2 regions of the Desulfitibacter alkalitolerans DSM 16504 genome follow, and region 1 is predicted to be linked to the other one. Evidence: a T-box and tRNA genes for the amino acid it is inferred to sense, from the RefSeq annotation. Region 1 holds a T-box; the other holds one or more tRNA genes.

Evidence for each region. A T-box is a leader RNA that pairs with one kind of tRNA and senses whether it is charged. The one in region 1 lies ahead of thrS (threonine--tRNA ligase), so its partner is inferred to be a tRNA-Thr.
Region 2: it encodes a tRNA-Thr, which carries the amino acid that the T-box ahead of thrS (threonine--tRNA ligase) is inferred to sense. The anticodon was not compared.

The regions. Positions count from the first base shown of each region.
Region 1 is NZ_KK211101.1:449,063-465,689, forward strand. Features, by position in the region: gene lpdA (dihydrolipoyl dehydrogenase) at 1-1,329, shown strand, start outside; gene lipA (lipoyl synthase) at 1,339-2,211, shown strand; gene K364_RS24220 (class II glutamine amidotransferase) at 2,441-3,538, shown strand; gene K364_RS0114115 (glutamate synthase-related protein) at 3,573-5,078, shown strand; gene K364_RS0114120 (GltB/FmdC/FwdC-like GXGXG domain-containing protein) at 5,089-7,284, shown strand; gene dapF (diaminopimelate epimerase) at 7,290-8,147, shown strand; gene K364_RS0114130 (LL-diaminopimelate aminotransferase) at 8,152-9,315, shown strand; tRNA gene K364_RS0114135 (tRNA-Val) at 9,410-9,486, shown strand; gene K364_RS0114140 (hypothetical protein) at 9,704-9,913, shown strand; gene K364_RS0114145 (DUF3243 family protein) at 10,057-10,299, opposite strand; gene ytxC (putative sporulation protein YtxC) at 10,500-11,375, shown strand; gene K364_RS0114155 (DUF445 domain-containing protein) at 11,446-12,048, shown strand; T-box leader at 12,143-12,351, shown strand; gene thrS (threonine--tRNA ligase) at 12,400-14,319, shown strand; gene infC (translation initiation factor IF-3) at 14,596-15,090, shown strand; gene rpmI (50S ribosomal protein L35) at 15,113-15,307, shown strand; gene rplT (50S ribosomal protein L20) at 15,329-15,682, shown strand; gene K364_RS0114180 (TrmH family RNA methyltransferase) at 15,744-16,532, shown strand; gene K364_RS27970 (YqzL family protein) at 16,611-16,627, shown strand, end outside.
Region 2 is NZ_KK211103.1:263,181-279,807, forward strand. Features, by position in the region: gene K364_RS0117825 (CdaR family transcriptional regulator) at 1-913, opposite strand, end outside; gene K364_RS0117830 (TRAP transporter large permease) at 1,051-2,340, opposite strand; gene K364_RS0117835 (TRAP transporter small permease) at 2,384-2,908, opposite strand; gene K364_RS0117840 (TRAP transporter substrate-binding protein) at 2,939-3,976, opposite strand; gene K364_RS0117845 (uroporphyrinogen decarboxylase family protein) at 4,004-5,053, opposite strand; gene K364_RS0117850 (glycerate kinase family protein) at 5,053-6,192, opposite strand; gene K364_RS0117855 (PTS sugar transporter subunit IIC) at 6,468-7,493, opposite strand; gene K364_RS0117860 (GntR family transcriptional regulator) at 7,680-8,330, opposite strand; gene K364_RS0117865 (glycyl-radical enzyme activating protein) at 8,356-9,318, opposite strand; gene K364_RS0117870 (glycyl radical protein) at 9,323-11,719, opposite strand; gene K364_RS0117875 (universal stress protein) at 11,993-12,931, shown strand; gene K364_RS0117880 (hypothetical protein) at 13,079-13,405, shown strand; tRNA gene K364_RS0117890 (tRNA-Thr) at 13,681-13,756, opposite strand; tRNA gene K364_RS0117895 (tRNA-Met) at 13,840-13,915, opposite strand; tRNA gene K364_RS0117900 (tRNA-Tyr) at 13,947-14,032, opposite strand; gene sigH (RNA polymerase sporulation sigma factor SigH) at 14,129-14,773, opposite strand; gene K364_RS0117910 (NYN domain-containing protein) at 14,985-15,497, opposite strand; gene rlmB (23S rRNA (guanosine(2251)-2'-O)-methyltransferase RlmB) at 15,522-16,256, opposite strand; gene thyX (FAD-dependent thymidylate synthase) at 16,280-16,627, opposite strand, start outside.

The DNA.
Region 1 (16,627 bases):
GTTGCTGCCATCAGGGGGGCTCAGCTTGGAGCCAGGGTTGCCTTAATAGAAGCAGGAGAGGTTGGGGGCACGTGCTTGAATAAGGGCTGTATACCTACCAAGGCCATGATTGCTAGCATTGATAAGCTTGAGGCAGTAAAAGAGGCTGGAGAGTATGGGATAGAAGTTGATGGATATAAAATTAATTTTCATAAGCTTCAAGAAAGAAAGAGCCAGGTTGTGGCACAGCTTGTAAAGGGCATACATTTTCTAATTAAGAAAAATAAGATTGACTATTTTAAAGGATATGGTTATTTTCTCAATGAAAATGAAATCCAGGTCAGATCTGATGACGGGGAACAGACAATAGCAGGTAAAAATATCATCATAGCTACAGGCTCAGAGCCACTGTTATTTGATGCGTTTAATTATGATGGAGTTAATATCATAACTAGTGACGAAGCTTTAGAATTGACAGAAATTCCAGAGAGTTTATTGATAGTAGGAGGAGGAGTGATAGGGTGTGAGTTTGCCACCATATATGCTGCCCTTGGAACACAGGTAACAATAGTTGAAGCACTGCCTCATGTATTGCCCATGGTAGATAAGGATATTGCCATGAGATTACAAACCTTCTTAAAGAAAAAGGGAATTACCATTAAAACAAAAACAATGATCAAGGAGCTTACTGCCTCCTCAGGGTCAGTGAAAGCTGTCACTGACAGCGGTGAACTTAAAGCCAAGAAGGCACTTATTTCTGTGGGAAGGAAGGTTGCTTCCCGGGGTTTTGGAATTGAAAATACTGGGGTTGAGCTTGGCAGCAGGGGTGAGATTCTTGTAAACAAAAAGATGCAGACAAATATTCCTAATATTTATGCTATAGGTGATGTGACAAACAAAATACTACTAGCCCATGTAGCTTCTTTCCAGGGAATTGTGGCAGCAGAAAACATTCAGGGCAAAGAAGTGGAAATGGATTATGATGTTGTTCCCAATTGTGTATTTACCAAACCTGAAGTAGCTTCAGTAGGTTTAACAGATGATGAGTGTGCAAAGGAAGGAATTCCTGTTAAGGTAGGCAAATTCAATTTCATAGCTAACGGAAAGGCCGTGGCAATGGGAGAAACCGATGGAATGGTAAAAATAATTGCTAGAGAAGAGGATGATGTGATTTTAGGAATTCATATCATTGGACCCCACGCTGCTGATTTAATATCAGAAGCATCAATAGCAATTCATAATAAATTAACCCTAAAGGATATAACAGAGGTAATACATGCACATCCAACCCTGTCTGAAGCAGTAATGGAAGCTGCCGAACAAGCCCTTGGAATGGCAATACATGCTTAGGAGGTCATAATGAGTAAGACTAGATTTCCTGATTGGTTAAAAAGAAGAATCCCAGCTTCTGCAAATATCAATAAGACAAATGAAATATTAAAAAGTCTAAACCTCAACACTGTGTGTGAAAGTGCACTTTGTCCCAATAGGGGTGAATGCTTTACAAAAAAAACTGCAACCTTCATGATATTAGGAAATACATGTACCCGTAATTGTGGTTTTTGTGCTGTTCCAGTTGATAATAAGCCAGGTCCTGTTAATACTGAGGAACCAGATAAAATAGTCCAGGCTGTCAAGCAATTAGGACTTAAGCACGTGGTTATTACTTCAGTTACAAGAGATGACTTGTCAGATGGAGGGGCAGGGCATTTTAGTGCGGTGATTAGGAAACTAAAAGAGTTTGATAAAAGCCTGATCATTGAGGTTCTAACTCCTGATTTTGCTGGTTCCATATCAGCTATTGAAGCGGTAACCCTTGCCAAACCCAATATATATAATCATAACCTTGAGACAGTCCCAGAGCTGTATAAAATAGTCAGGCCTGAAGCTGATTACGATAGAAGTCTTAATCTATTAAAGCTAGTGAAATCACTTGACGAGGAAATATATACAAAATCAGGGATTATGGTAGGCCTGGGTGAAACCTTTGAACAGGTAGGAAAGGTTTTGGAAGATCTAAGGTGTGTAAATTGCGATGTAGTAACCATAGGCCAGTATCTTGCACCGTCTCAAAAGCATTTGGAGGTAAAGGAATTTGTTCATCCAGAAGTGTTTAAGGAATATGAAGCCCTTGGACAAAGTCTGGGGTTTAAGCATGTAGCAGCAGCGCCCTTTGTGCGCAGCTCCTTTAATGCCGATGATTTCTCAAAAAAAGTTTTAAGTGTGAACTAGGTATAAAGTATACACGACATAAAAGTCTTGAAATATTAATAAATTTATTTTATAATGTGTTAACAACAAAATATATCAAGACAACGGCGTCTTTGTATTCAGATGAGTCTGGTGCAAAGGCGTTTTTTGTTACCTGTTAAGGCAATGGCGTCTTTATGCCCGTTAAATTTAAATGAGGGGATAAGGACGTTTATTTTTTTGGATTAAAATTTTAAGGAGATGATTTAATATGTGCGGAATCGCTGGTTTCATAAGTCAGGACCAGGTTAGAGAAAATGGTCAAAGAATACGCAAGGCAATAGTATTACAAAATGATAGAGGAAATGGATTAGGAGCTGGTTATGGAGCATATGGGATCTTCCCGGAATACAAGGATTTATACGCCTTCCAAGTAGCATGTAATGAAAAAAGCCAGCATGAAGAGGTTTACTCATATTTGATTAAACACTTTAAAATTCATCACCAGGAAAGGGTAAAGGTTTGGGGTCACAGGATTAAAAACTGCCCATTAATTGTCAGGTTTTTTTTAGAACCTAAACAGGAGCAGATCTCCTTGAATATGATGGATGATGCAGGAAGCATGAGATTTGATGATTATGTTATAGGTCATGTAATGCACATAAACTCTAATATTCAAGGCGCATATGTTTTTTCAAGCGGCAAAAACATGGGGGTTTTCAAAGGTGTAGGTACCCCAGAGGAAATATATGATTTTTATTGCTTGGATGAGTATGAGGCATACTGCTGGATAGCTCATAACAGATTTCCTACAAATACTCCTGGCTGGTGGGGTGGTGCCCATCCCATGAACCTGTTAGGATGGTCAATTGTTCACAACGGTGAAATATCATCTTATGGAATAAATAGAAGATATTTAGAAACATTCGGTTATAAATGTAATCTGCAAACAGATAGTGAGGTGGTTGCTTACCTTCTTGATTTACTAATTAGACAGCATGGCCTAAGTATTGAGGATGCCATCAAGGTTTTAGCTCCCCCATACTGGTCTGAGATAAAAAGGATGAAAAACAGCATAGAAAAAAGCAGGTTAATTCAGCTTAAGACTACTTATGAAGCAGCAATGTTAAATGGTCCCTTTGCAATCTTGTGTGCACATGACAATGGTCTCTTTAGCATTACAGATAATACCAAGCTTCGACCCATGTCAGTGGGTGTATGCAAGGGTTATAAATATTTTAGCAGTGAGATATCAGCATTATATGAAATGGAGAATAACCTGGAAGAAATATTTGCTCCAAGGGCAGGGGAGCCTGTGATAGTTGAATACACCCGACAAGTTAACGTTTGTCAGAAGCAGGCTTCATAAACTAAAAAAGGAAACAGAATCAGGAGTGAATTCTATGAATAAATGTTACGACCAGGGTCTAAATTCCTTGTTTAAGCCAGAGTTTAATTATGAGCTATGTGATGGTTGTGCTCAATGTGTCCGGGAGTGTTCATTTAATGAGATAAAAATAATATTAAAGAATGGGAAAAAGCTGCCGGCAGCCAACCAGTCCTCTTGTGGTGCATGTCACCGTTGTGAACTAACCTGTCCTAAAAGGGCTATAACCATAGTTGACAGACCTTTTCCACTAAGGGCCAACAAGCTTTGGGACTATAAAAGTGTTAACAGGGTGCATTTACAGGCAGCTTCAGGGGCTGTTATTTTAACAGGCATGGGAGCTGATAATGATCTGCCAAATTATTTTGATAGAATAACTTTTAATGCTTGTCAGGTTACAAACCCATCCATAGATCCGCAAAGGGAGCCCATGGAAACCACTACCTTCCTTGGCAGAAGAGAAGTCTCATATAGCAATAGTAAAGACCAAAAGCAGCAACATTTGATAGAGATTGATTTGCCATTAGTCTTTGGACCAATGTCCTATGGAAGTATAAGCTTAAATCTACAGAAGGCTCTGGCAAAGGTGGCAATGAAAAAGAATATTTTATGGTATTCGGGAGAAGGTGGCCTTCATAAGGATTTATATGATTATGCATCAAGGGCTGTACTCCAGGTGGCCTCTGGAAGATTTGGTGTAAGTCCAGAATATTTAAGGCTTGGTGGAGCTTACCAAATAAAAATCGGTCAGGGTGCAAAACCGGGCATTGGTGGTCACCTGCCTGGGGAAAAGGTTCTGCCTGGAATATCTGAAACTAGAATGATACCACTTCATAGTGACGCCATATCACCTGCACCACAGCATGATATTTATTCTATAGAGGATTTAAAGCTTTTAATCCATGCATTAAAAGAAGCTACTGGTTATAAGCCAGTATGTGTTAAGATTGCAGCTGTTCACAATGTTGCTGCAATTGCCACAGGAGTAGTACATGCTGGTGCTGATATGATATATATTGATGGCTTTAGGGGAGGAAGTGGGGCAACTCCATCTATTGTAAGGGATAACGTTGGAATTCCTATAGAGCTGGCATTAGCAGTAGTTGATGAGCGATTAAGAAATGAAGGCATTAGGCACCAGGCATCAATAATTGCAGCAGGGGGTATAAGAAATAGTGCTGATGTGATGAAATGCATAGCCCTGGGTGCAGATGCCGTAGCAATAGGGACGGCTGCCCTTGTAGCATGTGGATGTCACATGTGCCAAAGATGCCATTCGGGAAAATGTCCATGGGGAATTACAACTAATGAGGAGTCTCTATTAAAACGCCTTGATGTAGAATGGGCAGAAGAACGCCTTAGAAATCTTGTAGAAGGCTGGCACCATGAAATGCAAGAGCTTATGGGGCTCAACGGAATTTATGATATGGGAAGCTTTAGAGGCAACAGACTCCTTTTAAGGGGAGTAGGCTTGAATGATAAGGAATTAGAGATTCTTGGAATAAAACATGCAGGTGAATAGAGGTGACATCATGGCATATGTGATTGATGCAAAGGGTATTTATTATAGAGATTTAAATGATAAAATAAGGTCCGCCTTAAAAGAGGGATATAAACATATTTTATTAAAAAATGTCCTTGGTCAGAGATATATTGGCACTGGAATAAATGACCCGAATGCCATTATTGAGATAGAGGGTATTCCAGGTGAGGACCTTGGCTTTGCCTTGGAAGGTAGTAAAATAATAGTTAAAGGCCACGGACAAAACGCAATAGGAAATACCATGGATAGTGGGACTATTGTAATTCATGGTATAGCAGGGGATGCCCTTGCTTACGGGATGCGCGGCGGGAAAATCTTTGTTAGAGATGATGTTGGTTACCGGGTTGGTATCCATATGAAGTCATATAAGGAAAAGGTTCCTGCTTTGGTTATAGGTGGTACTGCAGGAGATTTTCTAGGGGAATATATGGCGGGGGGAACTATTATTGTTTTAAATAGGAATAATATAAAGGATGATGTAGTCGGCAAAGCTGCCAGTACCCTGGCAACAGGTATTCATGGAGGCGAAATCTTCGTTTTTGAAAGCCATGTTGAACAATATCAGCTTGGAATAGGAGGAGCCTTTTCTGAAGTAACCAATGGGGATATGGAGAAGATTACTTCTCTAGTTAATGAATTTTGCCGTGAGTTTGATTTTGATCCAGGCAGTTTACTCGAACGCAGTATTGTTAAGATTGTTCCTGTGGGCAGCAGACCTTTTGAAAATTTCTATTATCCCGCATATCCAGTAAATACAGGTCTAAAACCAATTCATAAGGAGAGAAAATCTCCATGTGAAAGATCCTGTCCTGTTGGTATTCCTACTGGACAATTTCTTAAGCATATAAGACAAAATCATATTAACAAAGCAATAGAGCTTTTAGATGAATATACTCCCTTCAGGAACAGCTGCTGCGGCCATATATGTCCACATTTATGCATGGATGGATGTACCAGGGGATATTTAGATTTCCCAATTAATAGCAGTGAATTGGCTAAAATGTATAAAACCCATCAAGTTACTTTTCCAATAGATAATTGTAAGGGTTCTATTGGTGTTATTGGAGGAGGCCCAGCTGGACTTAGTGCTGCATACTTTCTTGCACGTTTAGGATATTTGGTAAAGATTTATGAAGCAGACCAGGAGCTTGGAGGAAAAATGTTCCAAGTAATTTCCAGAGAAAGGTTGCCTCTTGAAGAACTCAGGCATGATATTAAGAGAATTATGGACATGGGAGTAGAGGTAGAATTAAACTCGCCAGTAGATTCAGAGAAATTCAAGGAGCTCATGACTATCCATGACAGCATTATTATTGCAGTCGGTGCTCACAAGGGTATGATGCCCCCTGTTAAAGGCATAGATAAGGCTGTTTCTGGCATAGACTTCTTAAAGGATTACAACAAGGGAAAGGTAGACAGATTAGGTAGGAAAGTAGTTTTTTTAGGAGCTGGTGATGCAGCAATTGATGGTATAGAAGCAGCTCTAAAAATGGGAGTTAGTCCAGAAAATATAACAGTACTTGATATAAAAACCCCTTCTGGAAATAAACATGAGATAAATAGACTAAAACAGAAAGGTATAAAATTCGAATATCCGGTTTTTATTGAGGAAATTACTAGGGATGGTCTGGTAGTTGCTAAAAGCCACATGGGAAGTAACCTTAGTTTTCAAGCGGATAATATTCTGGTTTTTACAAGTGAACTGCCAGTATTAAATTTTATACCAGAGGAGTTAACGCAGCAAAAGGACAATAGGGGCTTTTTGAAGCCTTTATCTGAAAAAAGCTTTAGAGTTAATAATTCAAATGTATACTTTGTAGGTGATGTTAGTGGGCTGAAGCTTGTTGCAGAAAACATAGCCCAGGCCAAAAAATGTGCTTATGAAATTCACGCAGACCTGCAGGGGATTCCAAATCAATGGAGTAATAACATGGAAGAAGAGGACTTTATTCTAGAACCTTACAAATGTTCTCCCATAGAAAATCCACATTATATTGAACCCCATGAACGCTGTTTACATTGTGGTGTGTGCATCCAATGTGATGAATGTGTTGAGGCATGCCCCAGGGGAGCCCTTGTCAGAGAAGGTGAAGAATTTCATGTAAATCTTCAAATGTGCGGCGGTTGTGGAACTTGTGCAGCAGTGTGCAAAGGCTCGGTTATACAAATGTTATCCAGGAGGTAATTTATATGGAGTTTATTAAGATGCATGGATTAGGCAATGACTTTGTAATAATTAATAGCTTAACAAATACTACGCCTATAACAGATTATGTTCAATTAGCTGTTAGGGTTTGCAACAGAAACTTTGGTGTTGGTGCAGATGGTCTAGTTGTACTTTTGCCATCAGACAAAGCTCATGTAACCATGAGAATTTTTAATCCTGATGGTTCTGAGGCTGAGATGTGCGGCAATGCAACCAGGTGTGTTGCCAGATATCTTTATGAGAAGGAAATAGTCAAGGAGCAACTTATAACCATTAGCACCCTGGCGGGTTTAATCATAACTGAGGTAATAGTAGATGGCTTAACTGTAAAAAATATTAAAGTAAATATGGGGTCCCCTCGCCTTAAACCTGAGGAGATACCAACCACTCTTTCTGGAAACCCAGAAGTAATTAATCAATCTATTGAAATTAATGGGCAGCATTTTGCAGTGACGTGTGTTTCCATGGGAAACCCTCATTGTATCATATATGTGGAGGACTTGGTGGAGGTGCCTCTAGAAAAATGGGGTCCATTGGTTGAGAAGGCATCTGTATTCCCTGCATATACAAATGTTGAATTTGTTCAGGTCATTAATAAATCAACAGTAAAGGTAAAGGTCTGGGAAAGAGGTGCTGGAGCCACCCTGGCCTGTGGTACTGGTGCATGTGCTGTAGCGGTGGCAGGAGTATTAAATGGAAAAAACAACAGGGACGTAGAGGTTATTCTGCCAGGAGGCAGCCTTCACATAAAATGGAGCAAGCAAGATAATATGGTCTACATGACAGGTGCTGCAGAATATGTATTTGAAGGAAACCTTTTAAATAAATTAACCAAGGGGTGATTAAATGATTAAGCAGGCTGAAAGAATTTCAAAGCTTCCACCATATTTATTCGCACGTATTGAACAAAAAATAGCTGAGGCAAGGGAAAAGGGCGTTGACATTATTAGCCTTGGAATTGGTGACCCTGATCAACCAACTCCTAGCTATATTGTAGAAGAATTAAATACTGCCTCCAGGGAGACAGCAAATCATCAATATCCAAGCTCAGTTGGAATGCTTGAATATAGAAAGGCTGTATGCCAATGGTATGAACGTCAGCATGGAGTTACATTGGATCCCAAGAAGGAGGTAGTTTCTCTAATTGGCTCAAAGGAAGGAATAGGCCATATTTCTTTTTGCTATGTTAACCCAGGAGATATAAACCTTGTACCGGATCCAGGATATCCAGTTTATGGCATAGGAACTATTCTCGCAGGCGGTACACCCTATGTAATGCCTCTAAAAGAAGAAAATGGCTTTTTAGTAGATTTAGATATAATACCTGAGGATGTGGCTCAAAGAGCTAAACTAATGTTTATCAATTATCCAAATAATCCTACTGGTGCAGTAGCTAATAGGGAATTTTTTGAAAAGGTTGTGGCCTTTGCCAAAAAATATGATATTGTTGTATGCCATGATGCTGCATATTCAGAAGTCTTTTTTGATGGTCAAAGACCCCTGAGCTTCATGGAGATACCTGGGGCAAAGGATGTGGGTATAGAATTTAATTCACTTTCCAAGCCTTTTAACATGACTGGATGGAGGATTGGTTGGGCAGTGGGAAGACAAGAGGTTATAGAAGCTCTGGGAAGAATAAAATCCAACCTTGATTCAGGTGTATTTCAGGCTGTTCAGGTTGCAGCAATAAAGGCCTTAACAGGTCCTTTAGATTGTCTGGAGGATATGCGTAAACTATATGAACACAGAAGAGATATGGTTATTGATAAATTAAACTCAATGGGTTGGCAGCTTGAAAAGACCATTGGAAGCTTTTATATCTGGGTTCCAGTACCTAAAGGCTATTCATCTGCCCAATTCTGTGAATTAATTTTTGAAAAAGCCAATGTAATTATTACTCCTGGCAATGGGTATGGAGAATATGGTGAAGGTTACTTTAGAATTTCTTTAACAGTTGCTGAAAATAGGCTTAAAGAAGCCTTGGAAAGAATGAAAAAGGTACAATGGTAATAAACTGATAATAAACCTAGACAGTAACAAACTTTGATAGCTTGCAATAGATAGATAAAAAGTGTATAATATGTTACGTTAATATTAGGTTAGCGGGCGATTAGCTCAGGTGGTTAGAGTGCTTGCTTGACATGCAAGAGGTCACTGGTTCAAGTCCAGTATCGCCCACCATCAATTAAAACATAGAGCGCCAAGGTTTTAGAACCTGGCGTTTTTTCATCTCTTTAAAAGCGAATATTCTCAAATTTTTTACTCCTTAATTCTTAATTACCCAGATACCAGACAATAAGTCTGGTTTTTGCTTTGGAAAAATACTATTTGCCAAATTGTAACAACATAGGGAAACTTAACATATATATAAGTATCAAATAGTGAAGGGGGCTTTCATATGGGTAGACCAGGACATGGACCAAGACCAAATCCAGGTCCAGTATTGCCAATCTTTGATGACAACCTAATTCTTATTCTGCTATTGTTATGCTGTTTAATGGGAAACAACAATCATTGTGGTGGTAACGATTTTTTCTTGATTATAATCATAATACTATTCTTCTTCCTTTTCCCAAATAACAACCTGTTCGCTGCAGGTGCCGATTAAGAATTAGATTATATGGTGGATGACAACTCTTTTTTCCAGTCCCAGCCGCTATAGCTGGGATTCAATTTTACAGGTATATTATGGGTAAAAGTGCATGCTATAATATATAATTAAATGGAACCCTCGGGTTCCATTTAATTATATTAATGAATATTCTTTTTTCCGATTCTTACTATTAATCTAGCTATTGTGTACTTTTCTTCTTCATTAGCGTTTTCCCACATTGTTTTCATTAAAGCTTCTTCCGCAGTATCCGGTTCTGTAAACTTTTCTAAAAGATTACCTAAAGAAACAATACCTTTCACCATGTTTTCTTCAGAAACTCCATGTTTTTGACCATCACGTATTTTTTGTGCTAATTCTTCAGGAAACTGTAATTCAGCCATTATATTCACCTCCATTATCTATTATCTCCGAAATGAATTTTTTTACCCATTATATAGGATGTGTGTTTTTAGATTTTATATTACTCAGTTTTTGATTAAATAGAAAAAATATTAGTATATAGCAATTTTATATCCAATTACTTACTTTTGAATACATTAAAATTCTTCTACATATATTGATAAGGGAAGGAAGTGATTTTATGGATTTATTGTATTCAATTGTCACTAATAAAGATTTAAACTTTATGTATGAAGAATTGGAGAATCAATTTATTACTATGAGAGAGCAGGGATTAATAAATGATCTAGATATAAAAGTTAAGGGAAAATACTATTTTTATGAGCTTAAGCTTACTGCAAATCAAAGCTCCAATTCTTTAAACAATTGCATAAACTCACTTATTTCAACCTTAACTAATTTAATAGTGGATAAATATAAGGATATAATAATTGAAAAAACTATTAAAAACCACTATTATTATTTTGACATAGATGAAAGAAGAGCTATTAGTACTAAAACGGAAAACTATCTATTAGCTTTCAATGACATAAATAATCAAAAGGCTTGGAAATCGCGAATTTATAAAAGAATAATAAAGCACTTTGAAAATAACAACAATTTAATTATTGACGGCTTTGTAAATTTTAGGTTGAAAGATTTTTGCAATGAGATACAATTAGCAGTAGAGGATTCTGTAGAAGATTATCTTCTTGAAAAGGAATATGACGAATTCGTAGATTTACTAAAACACCTTATGCATATTACTAGACCCAAATTTAAATGTGTTCATATCTTTTTTAATGACTCTGGAACCTTTAAGCTTTATAATGAAGAGCTAAAGGGTATAGAGTTCTATAAATATGGTGTAAATTTAATGGATGAGGACATTAGCTATGAAGATATTGTAATAAGCTCTGTTATTTCACTTGCTCCAAAAGAACTAGTTCTGCATGGGTTTAGAAACATAGAGCATCAGGGGCTGATTTCTACCTTGCGTAAGGTATTTGGGGAAAACAGGGTAATAAAGTGTGAAGGCTGCATAAAATGCAGTCATTCATATTCAAAAAACAAATAAGCAAGCTATTAACTATAGGAGCTAATAGAGTAAAGGTTGCAAATTTAATCCAGCTAAGGATGAAACAATTATGGAATTAAAATTAATAATAATTCCCGTAATGGGAGCTATAATTGGTTGGGTCACTAACCTTATCGCAATAAAACTAATATTCCGTCCATATAAGCCAATGAGGTTTCCTATTATTAATTTTTCAATACAGGGTATTATTCCAAAAAGACGTTATGAGATAGCTGCTAATATAGGTAAGATTGTGGAGAAGGAGCTGCTCTGTATTAAAGATCTTATACCTGCATTTGAAAGCGGCATAAATGACACTGTCTTCATAAAAAATATTGCATCTATAATCAAATCTAACTTGACAAACAGAATACCCGGCATATTTCCATCAAGGCTTAAAGAAACAGTAGGCAATATGATTGAAGAAATTTTAATTAAAGAATTAACAAAGGTACTGCCTACCATTGCAAGACAAGGATTAGAAGACTTAAGTGACAATATAGTTGTACACAGTATTGTCGAAGAAAAGATTAATAATTTAGAGCTGGCAGAGTTTGAAAAGCTAATAATAAGTATAACCAGACGAGAATTAAAGCATATTGAATACCTGGGAGCGGTACTTGGATTTATAATTGGCCTGGGACAGCTATTAATAATTACTGTTCTTGCATAATGGCTATTGATTTTTCTAAAAATACGTATTTAAAAGACTAATTGACAAAAATATTAATTAACAGTTATAATCTTTTTCAAAGAATAATTTCCAAATAAAAGCTATGATAGGGAAAGTAAATTGAATGGTAATTACTCAGAGAATAGATACCTAGGCTGAAAGTATCTTTTAATTCCAACTATTGAATACCACCCTTGAGCAGCAAGTCTACAAAGACTTGACGGTTAACACCGTTACATGTACCTTTCAAAGTGGGGAGTTTATCCCAAAAAGGGTGGAACCGCGGTTATAACCGTCCCTTAAACATCAGGGATGGTTTTTTATTTTTTATTAACATAGGAGGTAGTATCAATGTTTGAAATTGTTATTACGTTAAAAGATGGCACTCAAGCCAAATACCCATCAGGCTCAACACCGCTGCAAATAGCAGAAACGCTTAGCAAAAGACTTGCTAAAGAGGCTGTAGTAGCCAGATTCAATGGTAAGATTGTTGACATGGATAAACCCTTACATGAAGATGGAAGTCTTGAAATATTTACATTTGATACTGAAGAAGGCAAGCATTGCTATAGGCATAGTGCTTCACACATTTTAGCTCAGGCTGTTCAAAGACTCTATCCCGGAACCAGGCTGGGAATAGGTCCAGCTATTGAAGATGGGTATTACTATGATTTTGATTCAGAACACAAGTTTTCACCAGAGGATTTGGAAAAAATTGAAAAAGAAATGGACAAAATTATTAAAGAAAACGAAAAGTTTACTAGAAAAGAGATATCCCGGGAAGATGCAATTAAGCTGTTTAAAGAAAGGGGAGAGGATTATAAAATAGAATTGATTAACGACTTGCCAGATGATGCAGTTATATCCATTTATGAGCATGGAGATTGGTTAGATCTATGTGCTGGGCCTCACGTTGCAACTACTGGAGATATAAAGGCCATAAAGCTATTATCATTAGCAGGGGCCTACTGGCGCGGCTCGGAAAAGAATCCAATGCTGCAAAGAATCTATGGCACTGCTTTTCCTAAGAAAAAGGACCTAGATGGGTACTTAGCGCTCATAGAAGAGGCCAAAAAGAGAGATCATCGAAGACTTGGAGCCCAGCTTGGTCTGTTTAGTATTCAAGAGGAAGGCCCAGGCTTCCCATTTTTTCATCCAAAGGGTATGGTGTTAAGAAATCAACTGGAGGATTTCTGGAGAAAGGAACATAAAAAATGGGGTTATCAGGAAATCAAGAGCCCCATTATTCTTAACAAGGTACTTTGGGAAAAATCAGGTCACTGGGAGCATTATAGAGAAAACATGTATTACACAAACATTGATGAAAACAATTTTTGTGTTAAGCCTATGAATTGTCCAGGGGCAATGCTTGTGTATAAATCCGAACAGCACAGCTATAGAGAGTTTCCCATTAGATTAGCTGAAATGGGTTTAGTCCACCGTCATGAGAAGTCAGGTGTTTTACATGGTTTAATGAGGGTAAGAGCCTTCACCCAGGATGATGCTCATATCTTTATGCTGCCATCGCAAATAACATCAGAAATAAAAAATGTTATTGATTTGGTTGACTATTTTTACGAGACATTTGGCTTCGAATACTCAGTAGAGCTATCAACAAAACCCGAGAAGGCAATGGGTTCAGATGAAATTTGGGATAAGGCCATTTGCTCATTAAAACAGGCATTAGAAGAAAAGAGAATCAATTATAAAGTCAATGAAGGAGATGGTGCTTTTTATGGACCTAAAATTGATTTTCATTTAAGGGATTCCATTGGCAGAACGTGGCAGTGTGGTACAATACAGCTTGACTTTTTAATGCCGGAGAAATTTGATCTATATTATATTGGTGAAGATGGTGGTAAGCATAGGCCTGTTGTAATCCATAGAGTTGTATTTGGTAGTATTGAAAGGTTTATAGGAATTTTAATTGAGCATTACGCAGGAGCCTTTCCCTTATGGCTAGCCCCTGTTCAGGTGAAAATCTTACCAATAAGCGAAACCCATGGAGACTACGCAGCTATGGTTTTAAAGAAATTGGATAATAATGGTCTCCGGGCAGAAGTAGATTATAGAAACGAAAAAATTGGTTATAAAATTAGAGAGGCACAAATGCAAAAAGTACCTTATATGTTGGTTATTGGTGATAAGGAAGTAGAAAACAGAGAAGTGTCAGTAAGAAAAAGGGGTGCTGGTGATTTAGGGGCACAAACTTTAGATGACTTTGTTAATGAAATTGTTAAAGAAAGCCAGATGCCAAAAAGCACTAAATAAAGCACTAAAAGCACTAAATAAAGCACTAAATAGATCATGATAATATTTGACAGTTTGTTAAGAAACATGGTATAATTCATAATTAGAGAATTAAATATGTTTTCATATTTAAGAAGGGGCCCGAAGCTTCTCACCTTATGGCTAACGCTTATAAGGTTGCAATCAGTATATGAAGTACTGTTTACGCATTTTAACGGGCACATTGTGTCCGTTTTTTTGTAATTGCTTTGGGCACATATTTTATGGAGGTGACAAAATATTAGTAAAGAATTAAGGATTAATGAGGCTATTCGTACAAGGGAAATTCGCCTTATTAGTGAGACCGGAGAACAATTGGGGATAATGTCTCCTAAAGAGGGGCTGCAGATTGCCATGGATAAGGGGCTGGATTTAGTAGAGGTTTCACCGGCTGCTAAGCCACCCGTGTGTCGTATCATGGATTACGGCAAGTATATGTTTGAGCTAAGCAAAAAGGAAAGAGAATCCCGAAAGAAACAAAAAATTGTTAATGTTAAAGAAGTAAAATTTAGAGTGGGTATTGAGGAGCATGATTTTCAAACAAAGGCCAGAAATGCAGCAAAGTTTATCCAAAATGGTGATAAGGTTAAAGTAACAATCATGTTCAGGGGCAGAGAAATTACCCATTCTGAATTAGGGAAGGCTATATGTCTTAAGCTGGCCAAACAACTGGAAGACATAGCAAATGTTGAAAAACCTCCGAAGGTAGAAGGAAAAAACATGACAATGATTTTAGTTCCCAAGGCAGATTAAATAGATTAAAGGAGGAAGCAAAATGCCTAAAATGAAAACCCATAGGGGTGCAGCTAAAAGATTTAAACGCACTGCATCTGGTAAGCTAAAAAGATCACAAGCTTTTACTAGCCATATACTAGGTAAAAAATCAGCAAAGAGAAAAAGACAGTTACGTAAAAATACTATAGTTAGTGCAGGAGATGCAAGAAGAATGGAACAACTTATTCCTAGATAATTTAGCAAAGGAGGACTATATATGGCAAGGGTTAAAAGGGGTGTAACTGCCCGTAAAAGACATAAAAAAATTCTTAAGTTAGCAAAAGGTTATTATGGAGCAAAATCAAAGATTTTTAGACCTGCTAATCAACAGGTATTAAAATCTTTATCATATGCATATGCCCACCGTAAGAAAAGAAAGGGCGACTTTAGAAAGCTGTGGATTTCCAGAATCAACGCAGCAGCTAGAGTTAATGGAATGTCTTATAACCGTTTCATTAGAGGACTAAAAAATGCTGGTATTGATATTAACAGAAAGATGCTGGCCGAATTAGCAGTCAGTGATGCCAATGCATTTGGAAAGTTAGCTAATATTGCAAAAGAAAATAACTAACACTATTAAGACGACTTTCCAAAAGGTCGTCTTAATTAATAATAGAGGAGTATTTTGTGGAATGGATTTTAAAGATATTAATTCTAAAGATAACCCTATATTTAAACTAATTAAAACTCTAAACAAGAAAAAAGGCAGGGATGAAAATGGCTTATTCTTGATAGAAGGTATTAGACTGCTAGAAGAAGCCATTAACCATGGAGTAAAGCTTCATTACCTGGTTATAAATGAGAATACCAATCTGCTACCAAAGGAAAATCTTGATTGTCAGGTATTAAGAATATCTAATAACCTTTTTAAAGACTTATCAGATACTGTTACGCCACAGGGAATTATTGGAGTAGCCAGACAACCTAACCCTTCACTTAAGGAGCTAACACTTTTACCTAACCCTTTAATAGTTGTTTTAAATGGAATCCAGGATCCTGGCAACCTTGGGACTATTATAAGAACTAGTGCAGCAGCAAAAGCTGCTGCAGTATTACTAACAGAAGGAACTGTGGATCTATATAATCCTAAGGTCATAAGAGCTACAATGGGTGCTGTTTTTCAGATTCCTATAATTCATGGACTTGGGGATGAAGAAGCTATTAATTGGCTAAATAGTAATAATATCAATATTTTAGTGGCTGATATAAATGCTGAGCAGTATTACTTCTCTGTTAACTTAAAAGGGGCAACTGCTTTGGTTATCGGCAATGAAAACAAGGGACCTTCTCCTAAATGGAAAAGTGCAGCTAATAATAGGATAAAAATCCCCATCCTTGGTGATACAGAATCGCTTAATGCATCAATAGCTGCTGGAATATTAATTTATGATGCTATTCGTCAGAGACATAATGAAATCTAACACCTTCCTTGATTATAGTTTCGGAGATATGATATAATACCCATGTAATCCAAAAATGGAAAGGTTGGTGTATGCCCTGTGTTTCTACCTGCTGA
Region 2 (16,627 bases), on a different contig from region 1:
TATCATCCATTGTGTCCAGGCCTTTTTCTAATAACAAATCTTGAATATGAAATACCTTTGCTTCATCATTCACCTTCATGCCAATTTTAATTGCGTCACATGCTTCTACATAGGAGGCCTTCAGATTCAGCCAGTGGATCTGCGTTGAACCAATTCCTATTACAGCATTAAAATTATGCTCACCTAATTTATTAGACAGCTCATTCATGCTTTTTATAAATGCAGCTTTGCTGCGCTGCTTATCATCCACTCTTTTTAAAACTACATACCTTCCGCTGCCCATATATACAATAAGGTTTTCCTTGTGCGAAAACTGGTATTCTAAAATCCTTAGAATTTCATCACTATGTATTTGTCTTTCCAATTCACTGCTCAATAAGCTTCTGTTATTCTGGCCACTAACCAGGTCAATTACAACAGCCTGCCTTTCTAAAAGAACATCTATCTCAAAGTTGCGGCCTCGCTCAATAAAAGAATCCAGATCAGAACCGAATTGTCCTAGTATAATATCTTTTATATAGTTATCCCGAGCATTTTTTTCAGCTCTAAGCTGCTTTGTTAAAAAATCCTGTCTAAACATCATTTCCGTAGTCATTTTAACCAGGGCACCATAATTTCTAATCTCTTCCGGATCACCTGTCATCCCAACTACTCCAATTATTTTATTATTAAACTCTATGGGATACAGGATTCCCGGTTGAACGCCTTTGTATTTTTTTGCTTTCTCCAGGGGAAACTCATCACTAAGTCCAGTTCCTATAACTTCATAGGCACCCTCATGAAAGGTATTCAGACGCTCTTTTTGCCCAGAACCAATTATATAGCCTTTGTCGTCAAAAATGTTAACATTAATTTTGATAATTTTCATTGTCTTATCAACGATTTCTTGTGCCAGTTCGTGGTTTAACAGCATAATACCCCTCCTTTAATATGACTATTATTTTCCTTGCAATTATAAATAATCCTTTTAAAGCAGTTTTTTAGCTTTAAAAATTTTACAGGATAATTAATTCTATTAAAGGAGAGGCTTCTTCCATGGCTTTATTCTATTTATTTAAAGAATAGTGAGGGTATCCATGTGGAAAGCTGCGGGAATAAAATAATTAATAATAATGTTATACTTAATGGTATTAAATATGGAAGTGCAGCTCTTGTAACTCTAGAAACTGGTATTTGTGCCACATCACTCATTACAAAAAGACATATGCCAAAGGGTGGCGTGATAATTCCAATTACTAATGCCAATATAAAAACTACTGAAAAGTGAATAACATCAATACCTGCCATATGCACTACTGGTAGTATGATTGGTGTCATGAGCAGGATAGCAGCAGTAGTATCCAAGAATGCTCCTACAGCTAAAGCTAGTAAGGCGATAATAATGAGCAGCCCTACCTCGCTTGTTGTAATACCTGTTAATGTAGATGCTATTAGCTGCGGCAGGCCGCCCAGGGTTAATATCCAGCTAAAGAAACCTGCAATTGCGAAAATGAACATGAAAACTCCTGTCATTTCCACAGCTTCTTTTAATGTATCCCATAACTTCCTAAGGGTTAATTCTCTGTAAACTATACCCAGTATTATGGCATAGTTTATAGCTAAGACAGCCGCTTCTGTGGGAGTTACTATACCCAGTAATATTCCTCCCAAAATAATTACTGGCGTCAACAAGGGGAAAAAAGACTTTAGAAAGGCTCTTAATACCTGCCCCCAGGGTACCCTTGTAATAGGCCAGCTTCTTCCTTCTTCAGTATATTTGGCTCTCCAGTAAACTAAACCCATAATACTAAGCCCGCACAATATACCAGGTATTATGCCAGCCAGGAAGAGCCTTCCAATAGAAATCTCAGCTGTAGCACCCAGGACAACCATTACAACACTTGGAGGAATTATAGGTCCAATTACTGCAGAAGCAGCAGTAAGTCCTGATGCAAAATCAGTAGTGTACCCTGCCTTTTTCATCATCTTTAATTCAACCTGCCCTAATCCCCCAGTATCACCAATAGCTGTACCAGACATTGAAGCAAACAACATACTGGCTAACGCATTGGAATGGGCAATTCCCCCTGGAAAACGACCAACCAAGCCAACGGCAAAATCAAAAATCCTATCAGTTACACCGGCACAGTTCATCATTCTACCTGAAAGCAAAAATGCTGGTAATGCTAGTAAAATAAAACTAAAAAGCGATCCGGTCATTCTATGACTAATGATTTCTATAGGTGCAGCTGGATTTAATATAAGATAGCTTAAGGAGGCAACTCCCAGGGCAAAAGCAATGGGAGCACCTAAAATCATAAAGAGCAGAAATAAAAATATTAGTACCAATACTATAGTCAAAATATAACCTCCTCTCCCTGGAACATCCCTGCTTTTCTACAGGTTATAATTCGGCACTTCTGGAACCATGTTGAACTGCTGTACTGCCTTTTTCGAGAATTTCTAAATTTCGGTAAATATACACTAAAACCATATATATTCCCGAGGTGAGAGGAGCCAAGTAATATATACTTCTAGGTATATTTAAGGCCACACTAAAGTGCCTTCCTGTAGCTCCATATAATTTAAAAGCTCCAAAGATCATTACAATTAAAAACACTAAAATAAAAATGTTTAGAATAAACTCTAATACAACAGCAGTTTTTGGGGAAAGCTTTTGTGGCAATAAATCTATTGCCACATGCTTGTTTTTTGCAACTGCAACAGCCGCCCCAAGGAAAGCTATCCAAACGAATAGGAATACCCCTAACTCTTCAGTCCAGGCAAATGGAGAGTTAAAAACATAGCGACTAATTATACCAGTAGTAATGGTTATTATAACTAAAGCTAAACAAAATGCTCCCAAGGTAACCTGTATTTGTGCTCCAACTTCTATTATTTTTTTTAGTAAGTTTTTTAAGCTTTTCACTATTATCCCCCCTGCCAGTATAGAGGCACTCTATTTTAATTCTTGAATTTGCTTGAACAATCCTTTACTCCAAACCCCTTCTTGTTCAAGTTTATCTGCTGCTTCAAACATGAGGGCAACAAAGGGCTCAACGTCAATATCTTCGATGATTATTGCTCCTTCATTTTTTAAGTTTTCTACTACTTTATCTAAATTACTGCTTACCTGCTCAGTATACCAGTGCCCTGCTTCAGCAGCTGCTTCAATTAAGACCTGCTTTTGATTATCACTTAAGCTGTTAAATTTGTTTTCATTTATTAAAACTGCCAGGTTATCTCGAATATGGTTAGTCATTGTAACATAAGGTGCCCCTTCATAAAACTTCATTGAATAAACTGCATCCAATGGGCCTTCGGCCGCATCTACTACTCCCTGGGATAAGGCTAGATACACTTCACCCCAGGCAATCTGAGTTGGACTTGCTCCTAGTGCACGCACTGACTCAAGATATGTTCTAATCTCTGGCACCCTCATTTTGAGCCCACTCATGTCCTCTATAGAGTTAATTGGTTTATTTGAAACCATTACACGGGGAGCTCTTAAATATCCCTGATTTAAAACCCTAACATTTCTTTCTTGTAAAAATGTCTCTTCAACCCTGGTCATTAATTCACTATTTAGATACTTTTTAAAGTGCTCTTCGCTGGAAAAGGCAAAGAATAAACTGTCTACCTGCTTGTCAGGCACAAACTGGGCAATGAATGAAGCTGCATCAATAAACATGTCTTGAGAACCCATCATAACTCCTTCAATCTGACTGATTGCATCTCCAAGCTGGGAAGCGGGATATACTTGTATTTCAATTGTTCCGCCGCTTTTTTCTTTAGCTATTTCCGCCATCTTGTACATTGCCTTTGTAGCATTATCTTCCGTTGACTGGATTCCACCATAGGTCAGGGTTACTTTTTTTTCATCATTATTGCTACCACTGTCAGCGTTATTGTCCTTGCCACCACAACCAACAGCCAAAAATGCTACTAAGCTCAACACTAATGCCAATACAACTGCCTTTAGCATATTTCCTCTCATTTATAAACAACCTCCCTGAATTTAGTCTTAATTTCTCTTGAAATTTTGTGCAGCATCAATAATGGCTCTTACATTTTCTACTTTTGTTTTGGGCGCTAAACCTCCTCCACCAGATAATAAAAATCCTCCACCATTCCCTCCCTGCTTTATAGCCTCAACAGCACAATCATATATTTCTTGATAAGATTTTTTCTGGACTACCTTAACAGGGTCTAAATTTCCCATCAAGCATAATTTATCGCCCACTGCCTTTTTGATTTGAGCTACAGGATCAGCTCCAAAGTTATAAATATTGAAACCTATTTGAGTCAGCTTGTCATAAACATGATTTGACCTGCCCTCATTATGCCAGAGCCTTAAATTGGCATAATTAAATTCTTGGAATATTCTCTTTAAATAAGGCATAAAAAACTCATCAAAGTGGGCTGGCGAAAGCTGGGTGCTTACATGGTCAACAACAAACAGTCTAGATAGTTTTCCATTGCATTTTTCCTGGGCTTTTATCCAACTTATTAATCCCTCTGTAACAATATCTAATAGCTTATGAACCATGGCAGTATTAATAAAAAAATCAATAAAAAATTTGTCATACCCTCTAAGCATCGCTGCAGTTTCCACTGGTCCAATGATAAAGGCGTGTCCCTCAAAATATCCATAGTCTTTACTTAAAAAAGCCTTGGCATTTTTCCTCAAATATGACCATTCTTCCAGGACCCTTGGCATCAAACCATCAGTATTGGGATTTATTTGCTTTAATTTTAGAATATCATCTATTTCATGAATGCATCCATGGGCATAAGGTGCATCGTCATCTAACCATAATAGCTCTGAGCCATATGCCGAGGCTTCAACTACAACTCCATAGTCAGGGAATATTCCCGGAAACAAAATTGCTTCTGGAAAAGTCTCCTGCAGTTTAGTTAATATATTTAATTTAATGTCTGGATTTAAGTAATACTCCTTGCAATTAACACCAAACATACTTGGCATCCAGGGTGCCACATCCCATAGGGCTACAGGTACTGGATAGGTTTCTTCAAAATTCATAGCTTTATTTAATCTGTCTACTACATTCATCAAGCCAACCTCCCGCTTTCTCCATATTTTATTGCTTCCACTGCTTTTTTAACTGAATTAACAATACTATTTTCAATTTGTCTTTTTAGCAGGCTTTTGGAAACTGGAAAAAATGCAGTTTTCTCCATGTCCACAATACCTGGATCTTCCTCCATACCTTCCTGCATAATACCTAGAACTGGTATTTTATATTTTTTTGATAATCTGGCTATTACTTTGGGAATACTGCTGTTAACCTTGCTGTCTGGTAATTTGCCGCAGCCCGTTACTACTAAATCAATGTGCTCCTTTTTCATCAGGGTTTCCATTTCTAATAAATCAGCAATTGTTTCAGCTCCACTACACAGCCTTGCTCCCAAAACAGCCATAAGCCCAGCTGCTATTCCCCCTGCTGCACCTGTTCCTGGAATATCCTTAACCCTTTTCCCAAGCTGGCGTTCTACTACATAAGCAAAATTCAGCAGGGTTTCATCTAATACTTTTGCTGCCTCAAGTGAAGCTCCTTTATAAATTGCGAAGGAAAAAGATGTGCCCGTTATTCCACATAGGGCATTATTTACATCGCATAAACCAATAAAACTTACATTATTTATTTGTCGGGATACCTTTGAAACATCAATTGCAGCCAATTGTTTTAGTCCTATTGCTCCCTTGGGTATTTGCTCCCCCCTTGCATTTAACAATCTAACTCCCAGGGCCTGCAGCATACCAGCACCTGCATCATTAGTTGCAGAACCTCCTAATCCTACGTATATTTTCTTACATCCTTGCTGTACGGCAGCAGAGATTAGTTCTCCAGTTCCGTAAGATGTTGTGTACATGGGGTTTCTATAATCTTTTATTAAAGACATTCCTGAGGCAGATGCTACTTCCACAACACCTGTCTCTCCATCATTTAATAGAGCATAGCTTCCTCTCACAGGTTCACCAAGGGGCCCAGTTACCTGTTCATGGTAAAGCATTCCTCCCCTTGCTTTGACCAGAGCTTCTGCAGTACCAGAATCTCCATCAGTTATCATGAATTTTCTAACTGAAGCATAAGCATGCTGTTGTTTAATGCCTAGTTCTATCAAAGAAGCCACATCATATGACGTAAATAAATCCATTAAACCACTTGATGCTATAACAATTTTTTTCATCACTCCACCTGCAGGCTAATATTTTTTAAATAATTTAAAAAGTCTATATATTAATTTTGGCTTGGATGCATATTTTCCTCCAGCACATTGCATAAGATAACAAGTGTAAAATTCTAAATTTTCTTGCTAATTGCACAATTATAAAATAATGTAAATATTATTATTAATACTTTCAATGCCTATGTTCTAATTCTAAATTCAGTTTTTGAGAATTGTATTTACAAACAAAAACCGTCAACAAAGTTTTTAAACACTTTGTTGGCGGTTTATTATTGCTAATTATGCAGCTTCATATCACCAAGCTTAATCAAATCTTTCCCTCGCATAAATTCAGATATTGCCAAGGTCAAGACTATGGGCAAAATGAAATGCAGAAGTCCTATTTTCAAAAGAACAGTTGTACTAAAGCCCATTGCATCCAGGGTTCCAAATTGTCCCACAAGCCCACTTGTTCCCATTCCTGCTCCAGCTGCTACATTTTCCATACGGAAAATAGTGGTGGATAATGGCCCAATAATTGCACCGGCTAAGGTGGGTGGTATCCATATTAGTGGGTTTTTTACAATATTAGGAATTTGGAGCATGGAAGTCCCTAAACCTTGTGATACTATACCACCCCATCCATTTTCACGAAAACTAGCCACAGCAAAACCAATCATTTGTGCACTACAACCTACAGTAGCCGCCCCAGCAGCTATTCCTCTTAAATCCAGCATAATAGCCAGAGCAGCACTAGAAATAGGCAGGGTAAGAGTCATGCCCATTAACACAGATACTATAGTCCCCATTAAGACAGGCTGCAACTCAGTTGCTTTCATTATAAGTACTCCCAAGGAAGACATTAACTGGCCAATTACAGGACCAACAAATGTACCGGCAGCAACGCCTGTAATAATTGTCATAATAGGTGTAATAATAATATCAATCTTCGTTTCCCTGGAAACCAACTTCCCAAACTCAGCACCAATAACTGCCGCCACAAAACAGCCTGCAGGCCCACCTAATTGATAACCAGCCATCCCAGTAACAGTAGAGGAAAACAAAACCAAGGGAGGGGCTTTTAAACCAAAAGCAACTGCCACCCCAATTGCCGGACCTGCCATTGCCATGGCACTTGTTCCATAAGTAATTAAAATCTCCAATCCTGTTCTTTCCCCCAACACTTTAAGGATTAAACCCACTATTAAAGAACTAAAAAGCCCCAGAGCCATGGCACCCAATGCTTCAACACCATAGCGTTTTATTGTAAATTCAATATTTTTTCTCTTTAGAAAACCTGAGATGCCTGCATTTTCGGTCATTAATTACTAACCTCCCATTCTCTATTTTTCTAACTTTAGGATACTAAATACCATCATATATATTATTTTTTTCCTCTTTCTTCTTAATAATTTACATTATCCTTCATATTGCCAACAGAAACAATAAAAATCAGACTCTCATTGCCTGATTTTTATATGCATTCATAATTAAAATACTTATTACTCTTAAAAGACCTTGGCCAGAGCCAGTTCCTGCCCGGCTTCAAGATGGTCCCTGCGAAGTATTTCCATGGCCTCTGACAGATTTTCCTGTCGAATTGCTTCCACAAATTTGTAGAGGCCAGCTATAATCTCTTCAACATGTCCTTCTCTTTTTTGGGACATTAGACCAATACGAATTAGTTCATCTTGATTACTTCTGTAGATGCGATTAATCCGTTCATTCTCATAAATGCTGACAATTTCCATGTGCATCTCAGTATCAGCCAGCTCCCATTCATAGAGATCTTTTTGAGAAGCCTTAATGCGCACAACCTTCTCTTCAATTCTATGGGAGTATTCCCAGGTTTTTTTTAGATCAAATATCATCTCCAGTGCATTACTTTCCAAAAGGCTGCGGATTTGATATATTTCTAAAACATCCTTCCTGGTAATGTCTTTAACCCGAATTTTTTTGCGATAGTCAGCAATAAGCCACCCTTCATTTTCCAAACGCCTGACTGCCATACGAATGGGCATTCTGCTGGTTTGTAATTCCTGGGCTAGGCCTGCTTCTGTTAGAGATGAACCAGGCGGATAAGTCAGATTTATTATTCTTTTCTTGATGATTTCATAGGCCATATCCATAAGGGACTGACCTGTATCTGGACTTCCCATTATATCACTCCACAACTAAATATTGTTACCTCCCACTGTCCTTGATAAATCCGCCACCTGCCCTTATGGGAACACCAGGCTTTTGCAGGGACAAAAATTTAGCTCGTTCCAGGATTTCCTCCTGTGATGGCGGCATTATATCTTTTAAGGCATACTCTAATTGAAGATGCCTGTAAGTTTCCATTCCCAGGCGATGGTAAGGCAGCAGTTCTATTTCTTTAAGCTTTTTGAGATTTTTGCAAAACCCAGCAGTTGCTGCTAGATTGGCATCTGAATCATTGATGCCAGGGATCATTGGGACACGCACAATTACATGCACCGGATAAGGCGACTGGTCAATCCTTCGAAGATTATCAAGAATTAAAGAGTTATCAGTGCCAACCAACTTTTTATGCTGCTGCGGATCCATATGCTTGATGTCCACATAGATAACATCCAGCCACTGTAAAATTGACTTTACCTTTTCCCAGGAGGCCTGAAGGCTGGTTTCCATGGCAGTGTGAATTCCTAGCCCCTTGCAATTTCGTAAGACTTCCGATACAAAATCTGCCTGGCTTAAAGGCTCACCACCACTTAAAGTAACACCGCCTCCTGAATGAAAAAAGAATATTTCATCTTTTGTAATTTCACGCACTGCTTCTTCTACGGACATACAGGTGCCATACTTTTTTAAAGCATTACGCGGACAGTTTATGACACAATGAAAGCACTTCCTGCAGCTTGAGCTTGTGTATTTTATTTTTGAACCATCTTCTGTGCTAGAAAGAGCTCCCCCGGGGCAGGATGCGACACATGTACCACATCCCACACAGCTATTACAAGCATATCCTAGTTCAGGATCGGGACTCTGGGACTCAGGAGTTGAACACCAGAGGCACTTTAGAGGACACCCCTTTAGGAAAACCACCGTTCTCAAGCCCTGGCCGTCATGGATGGATGACCGTTCAATTCTTAGAACAGTCCCCATCATCGTATTGGTTTGCTTCATTAGTTCACCCCACAGAAATCCCATGGTGTATGGTACGTCCAATTATCTCATCCTGCACATCCTTACCCAATTCTACGAAATAAGCTGTATAGCCTGCCACACGAACCAGCAGCCCTTTATATTCATCAGGGTATTGCTGGGCACGAATCAGCTTTTCCTGATCAATTACATTAAACTGCACATGGTATACGCCAAGGCTGCACATACTCTTGAGCAAATTCATCATCTGGGTTATTCCATTTTCCGTGTTTAACATTGCTGGCTCAATTTTCATATTTAACAATGTCCCCTGGACAAACCTAGCATGGGGAATTCTTGCAACTGATTTGAGGACGGAACCAGGGCCGTTAAAATCTGTACCTCCACTGGGGCTAACCCCATCAGCAAGGGGACTCCAGGCTCTGCGCCCAGATGGAAGGGCGCCAACCTCCAGGCCAAAGGGAGTATTTCCAGAAACAGGCAAGATGCCAGGTGTCATACGGCCATATTTGCTGCTGTATTGTTCAATCTCATCTGCAATAAAAGTAAACATATCCCCTGCTATATCATCTACCATGGGATCGTCGTTTCCATACTTGGGAGCATCAAGGCATAGCTTGTAAAGCCTTTCATACCCTTGAAAATCCTTGTCCAAGGCAGCTAATAGTTCTGACATGGTAGCCTGCTGCTTCTCGAAAACAATATACCTGACTGCTGCAAGGCTATTGATAAGGTCGGCCACACCAATAAGAATAATTCCATTCCCAGTATTGTATTTTGCTCCGCCCCAGGCATAATCCTTTGCCCTTTGGATGCACTCTTTAAAAGTCAATGAAAGGGCAGGACATGGGCGATTCATACCAATTTCGTCTATGACATGGCTTCCCTTTACTACTGCTTTTACAGCATATTTTATATGGGTCTTTACTGCTGCAAGAAAATCATCATATGTCTTGAAATCAAGTGGGCTGCCGGTTCTTGCAGAAATGTATTTCCCGCTTTTTCTATTTTTCCCATCTAAAAGGGCAAATTCAACCATGCTGCCCAGATTAATATCTGCAAGGGCAGTATACTGACGCAATCTTCCTTCAAGGTTGGTTTCCACACATCCGCAGGGATTCCAGTTTAAGGCCTCTCTTAAGGGAATACCCTTGTTCATAAGCATCATAATTCCCAGATCATCATTATGAAACGCTGGAAAACCTGTTCCAAGGCTCACCAGTTCAACAACCTTTCTCAAAAAGGAGTTGGGGTTTTTGGCCAAGCTATAACGTACTGAAAGTGATGGTTGGTATAACTGGACATCCATTGTTGCCTGGAGAATCATATAGGAAAGGTCATTTACTGCATCCCTGCCGGTATGATCTACACCTCCAACACACACATTCTGAAACATGGGATACCCTGCGGCAAACTCTGCCGTGGTTGCATCCTGGAAAAGGCATGGCTCACTAAACTTTATCCACAAGCAATCAAGAAGCTCCTGGGCCTCATCAGGTGTAATACGCCCAGCATCTAGATCGGCCTTGTAGTAAGGCCAGAGATACTGATCCATTCTTCCCGGGTTATAGCTGGCAGCATTTTGTTCCATAAAAATACATATATGATAGAGATAAAAGGATTGAAGGGCTTCTCTAAAGGTTCTTGCAGGATTTGCAGGAACATAACGGCATATTTGTGCTATTTCCTGGAGCTCTCTTTTTCTCTGAGGGTCCTCTTCTATGGAAGCCAGGCGGTCAGCTTCAGCAGCATAGCGCTCGGCTAATTTCATTATACCCTCGGCCACAATGAGCAGGGCTTTTAAATAGTAGTCCTGCTCGTAATGGCCAGGTATGGTTATATCCAGTTCTGCTCTCCTCTTTTCTACTACCTTTATTATTCCAGCTATCCCTTCTTTAATAAGCCATTCATAACCGGCAGTGGTTTCTCCCCATCCTCGAACAGCCTTACGGTCAATATAAACCACTCCATTATCCCGCAATTCACGGGTATCATCAGGAATCTGGGCAAGCCACTCTTCATAATTTGATTTGCCTTTCCAATATGGCCTGATCTGCCCTTCGAAAACTTTTCGATCCTCAGGTTTGAGATAAAAGGGATCATACTTGCGCTCACTAATTGTTTCCAATTCATCATTAAGTACTGACCAACAGGAATCTGCACACAAGATGCCAGCTCGTATCTTGCTTCCAGAACAGCCAACAATCAACTCATCATCCCATATGGTTACAGTTTTTTCCAAACATTGTTTACGGAAGGCTTTAGCTTTTCGTACCACTAGCGGTTCACCTTCAGCCTCTTTAAAACCCTCAGTAAGTATCCTTGCATTTTCCAGGTCCATCTCTGGGCGGGTTTCGAGGACTCTATTCTTAAGTCGCTTTATACGTTCCATATACCCTGGCTGCTGCCCTTTATCAGACATATGAACCACCTCCACTATTTATTAATGTCCAGACGCACAATTTTAGTTTTTAGACCTTTTGGTCTTTTTTGGGACCCAATTTTTATTTTGGGATCCTAAAATATTTATATCACCCTATCATACATATGTCAATTCATATTAAAAATTCTCATCTAACCCCTGACACAATGATAAAGCAATTTTGAAGATTTTTTAAATTTTTTGTGAAGAAAAAGGTTTTTGGTGCCAATTTATCGAATTTGGCAAATAATAAATAAACAAGGGGGGATTAGTATGTTTAAAAAACTATTAATTTGTAGTGATTTATCAGATGCATCTAATGCTCTAATTAATTGTGTGGGCCAACTTAAAAACGCAGGAGTTGAAGAGGCACTGCTGCTGCATGTAGTTTATGAAACTATTCCTTTTGAAACTGAAGAGGTTCAATTAGAAAGATTAAAACCTATCATAGATGAGAACCATCCTACTTCACAAGCTATATTGGACAAGCTAGAAAACCAGAGAAGTATTTTAGATGCAGCCGGCATTAAAACAGTTATAAAAACTGTTCATGGTATACCTTCCCAGGTAATAACAGAGGAGGCAGAAAAGCAAAAGGCATCTGCAATATTCATGGGCACCCATGGCAAGGGAATTTTAAAGAGAGCTACTATAGGAAGTGTATCCTCTGAAGTCCTTACCATGACAAGGATACCTGTCTTTCTAGTTAAGACTACAATAAGCAAGGATGAAGTCACCCTTGCCTGCAAAAGAATGTTTAATCGCATATTGTACCTAACTGATTTTTCAAAAACAGCAGTAAGGGCACTAGATTATGTAGAAAAACTTGTTGGAGATTTAAAGGTACCAGTTACTATACTCCATGTACAGGATACAGTAGATATTGACGGTTTAATTCACTCAGTTCCTGAATTAGATCCTAAAGTAATCAAGGATATTCAAGATAGAAACACTAAAGCAGTTGAGAATGATTTAGTGTCTATAAAAACCAAGTTAGAGGCTGCTGGAGCTGCCAATGTAGATTACCAGCTTGCCAAGGGGCGGCCTATTGATGTGATTATGAAAACCATTGAGGATAATAAGGATCTATCCCTTGTAGTAATGGGAAGCCAGGGCAAGGGCTTTGTAAAAGAATTGTTTATGGGAAGCCTAAGCCTGCAGGTAACCCGTTACTCCCCAATCCCAGTGCTGCTTATACCAGCAAAGTCCTAAGAGCAAAGTTTACATCTATAACAATCCGGCTTTTAGTTTATCTAAAAGCCGGATTGTTAGTAATTTGCTATATCCCTGCATTATAAAATGTCAATTTGTCAAGCCTGACCCTCAATTCTACTCAATTCTAAAGGAGGATAATCGTTAATGGATAGTGAGAAGATTTATGATTTAATGGAAAAGCTTTACATTGAAATGCAGAAAGGCTTTGAAAAGGTAGACAAGCAGTTCCAGCAGGTAGATAGTAAAATAGACAGTTTGGATAACAGAATAGACAGTTTGGATAACAGAATAACTAATTTAGAAAACGAACTAAAGGATGTTAAAAAAGTTGTCTTAAAAATAGAACATGACCATGGGGATAAACTAAAAGCCCTATTTGATGGATTTAAACAGAATTCAGATAAGCTTGACCGTATTGAAGCAGAGGTAACAAAACACGATGAATTTATCCTAAAGAAAATAATTAAATAATCCTTGGAGGTTTAAGGGGACATATATGTTTTCTAAAAACTTCCAAAGAAAGTGCTATCTAAGATTGAACTAAGTGAAAACATAAAACTCCATGGGTTAAGGCTTAAAGATATAAAAACAACAGCAAATATATACGCTCATGTAACGCCTAAGAAAAAAGAAAAAGCCGCCCATAAAATGGACGGTTTGTTAAGAAAACATTCCTAATTACATTACAATTGCATTACATTGGATAATTTGCAGATTATCCAAAACTTAAAATCCTTTGATTTCAATGGAGCCCACAGCCGGACTTGAACCGGCGACCTTCGCCTTACCATGGCGACACTCTGCCTGCTGAGCTATGTGGGCGCATAATGAAAGAGGACACACCCCATTATAGCTAGATTCTGGAATCGGGGAATGTCCCCGCTAAAATGCCTTAAAATAAAAATTGGTTGCGGGGGAAGGATTCGAACCTACGACCTTCGGGTTATGAGCCCGACGAGCTGCCAGCTGCTCCACCCCGCAACGAATGTTGTTAATGCTATTAAATTAAATATGGTGGAGAGGACTGGATTCGAACCAGTGAAGGCTGAGCCAGCAGATTTACAGTCTGCCCCCTTTGGCCAACTCGGGAACCTCTCCATATAAATGTCAGTCATTGTTTCTCGTTGACTGACAAAAGTTATTATATCATGCTGCTAGAATTAAGTCAATAAAAATATGATGGCAATTTATGGTTTAAGCTTCCCTTTTTTCAAGGTATCTTTCTAGCTTTCTCTTGACCCTTTGAAGGGCATTGTCAATGGACTTAACATGTCTTTTCAACTCGTATGCTATTTCCTGGTAGGATTTGCCCTCTAAATATGACATTAAAACCTTCCACTCAAGAGAACTTAAGATCTCGCCCATTTTTTCCTCAATATCACCAAACTCTTCCTGGCTAATAATTAGTTCTTCCGGGTCGGTAATTTTGGAGCCGGAAATAACGTCTAGCAATGTTCTGTCAGAGTCTTCGTCATAAATGGGTTTGTTAAGAGATACATAAGAATTCAGAGGAATGTGTTTCTGTCTTGTGGCAGTTTTAATAGCTGTAATAATCTGTCTGGTAATGCACAGTTCAGCAAAAGCCCTAAATGATGAGAGCTTGTCGCAGCGAAAATCTCTAATGGCTTTATAAAGACCAATCATGCCTTCTTGAATAATATCTTCCCGGTCGGCTCCGATCAAAAAATACGACCTGGCTTTGGCCCTTACAAAATTCTTGTACTTATTAATTAAATACTCTTGAGCTGCATCGTCTCCTGCCTGAGCAATTTCCACAATGTCTTCATCAACCAAAACTTCGTAGCTAAGATACATATCGCTTTGAGCATTTACACTCATGGCATCGCCTCCACTTGAAGTTTAAATAAAAAGGTATTTCTATAATAAATACCCTCTAAAAGTATATTCATTTATAAATACCCTCATCACAACTATACGCAAGTCTTGTACACAACTTGCCAAAAACTTTCACGGAGGCAAACAAATTAGTTTGTCCATCTCAACGCCATAATTATACATTAAAATGCTTCTAAAATCAACTTTATTTTCCTCAACGTGGTTTGCGCCGCCATTCTTCCAGCTTTTTTTTAATTTGCAACTCAAGTCTATCTTCTATGGATTTAATCTTTATGGGTGAATTACTGGACTTAGAATTAATTATTTCTTCTGCAGCAGTTAACCTGTGCATAAGCTCCCTAGACGTCATCCTTAAAGCACCTTTTCCAAGGATAATTCTCTGCTCATTCCAGTCATTGGTTACAACTGTGATCTTACTGCGTGAGGGAATTTCACTAATCATTCTTTCAATCAATGCATCAGCCGTTTCTCCTGCCTTTGTATAAAAAATCTGCACCCTGCCCTGATTAAAGACTGTTCGCATTTTAGCATCAGACAGGTGGGCATCAAAGACAATAATTATATTTATATCCTGTATTCCCTGATAATTCTGCAGCATTTCAATTAGTTTATCCCTGGCCAATTCCAGGTTGTCATTTTTTAGTTCTATTAATAAAGGCCAGCTATTTATAATATTATAGCCATCTATAATTAGATATTCTTCCAACACATCACCTACTTATTGCCATGCCTAAAATATTCTTTGTTTTAAGGCTTCATACAAACATATTGAAGCTGCTACAGATGCATTCAGGGAGCTTATATTACCAACCATGGGCAATCTTATTAAAAAATCGCATTTTTCTTGAACCAGGCGGCTAATGCCCTTGCCCTCTCCGCCAACAACAAGCACAAGGGGCATCTTCAAATCAACTTCATAGATTGTCTTTTCACCCTTTGCTTCACAGCCAACAACCCAGAAGCCCATTTCCTTTAATACAACAATTGTCTGGGCCAGGTTGGTAACCCGTGCCACAGGCACATATTCTATGGCACCGGCACTTGCCTTGCTTACAATTCCTGTTAATCCCACATTGCGTCTGTTAGGTATAATCACTCCCGCAGCACCTACTGCATCACAGGTTCGAATAATTGCGCCAAGGTTATGGGGATCTTCTATGCCATCAACCATTAATATTACAGGGGCTTCTGACAAGGGTTTTCTATGCACAATCTCTTCCAGGGGCACATATTCCTTAACAGCTACCATGGCTACAATACCCTGGTGTTTATTTGTTTCAGCAAGATCATCAAGCTTTGTTTTAGCAACATTTTGAACAGGAATTTTATTAGCTTTTGCAATATTTATAATCTCTTTGAAAACCCTATCCCTGGTGACACTTTCACCTAAAAATATTTTATTGATCTCGCGCCCTGCCCTAAGTGCTTCTAAAACAGAATTTTTTCCTGCAATGGCTTCATTCATTTAGTATACCTCCGTGTCAAAGGTTAAGACTTTACCTGAAGTGACTGGTATCTTGATAATACCTGATCTCTATTGCCGCAAGTCATTTTTCCTTCAGGGCACTTTGTAGTAACACAGCTCGGTCCTGCCTGGGAGAAGATGTTTGGAGCTACTTCCTTAACAGCCTTAAGCATTTGCCAGGCCAGCTCCCTTATTTCCCACTGGGCCCTGCTGCAGCATCTAAGTTTAAAAAAGTGATATAACTCTCTAGCATTCATGGTTAGAATCATTTTAGTTTCTGCAGCATTGGGTAAAATAAACCTGGCATCCTCCTCCGCTCCAGAATTTTTTCCTCCCAGGATTTCATACCATTTGTTATACCATGACTGCAT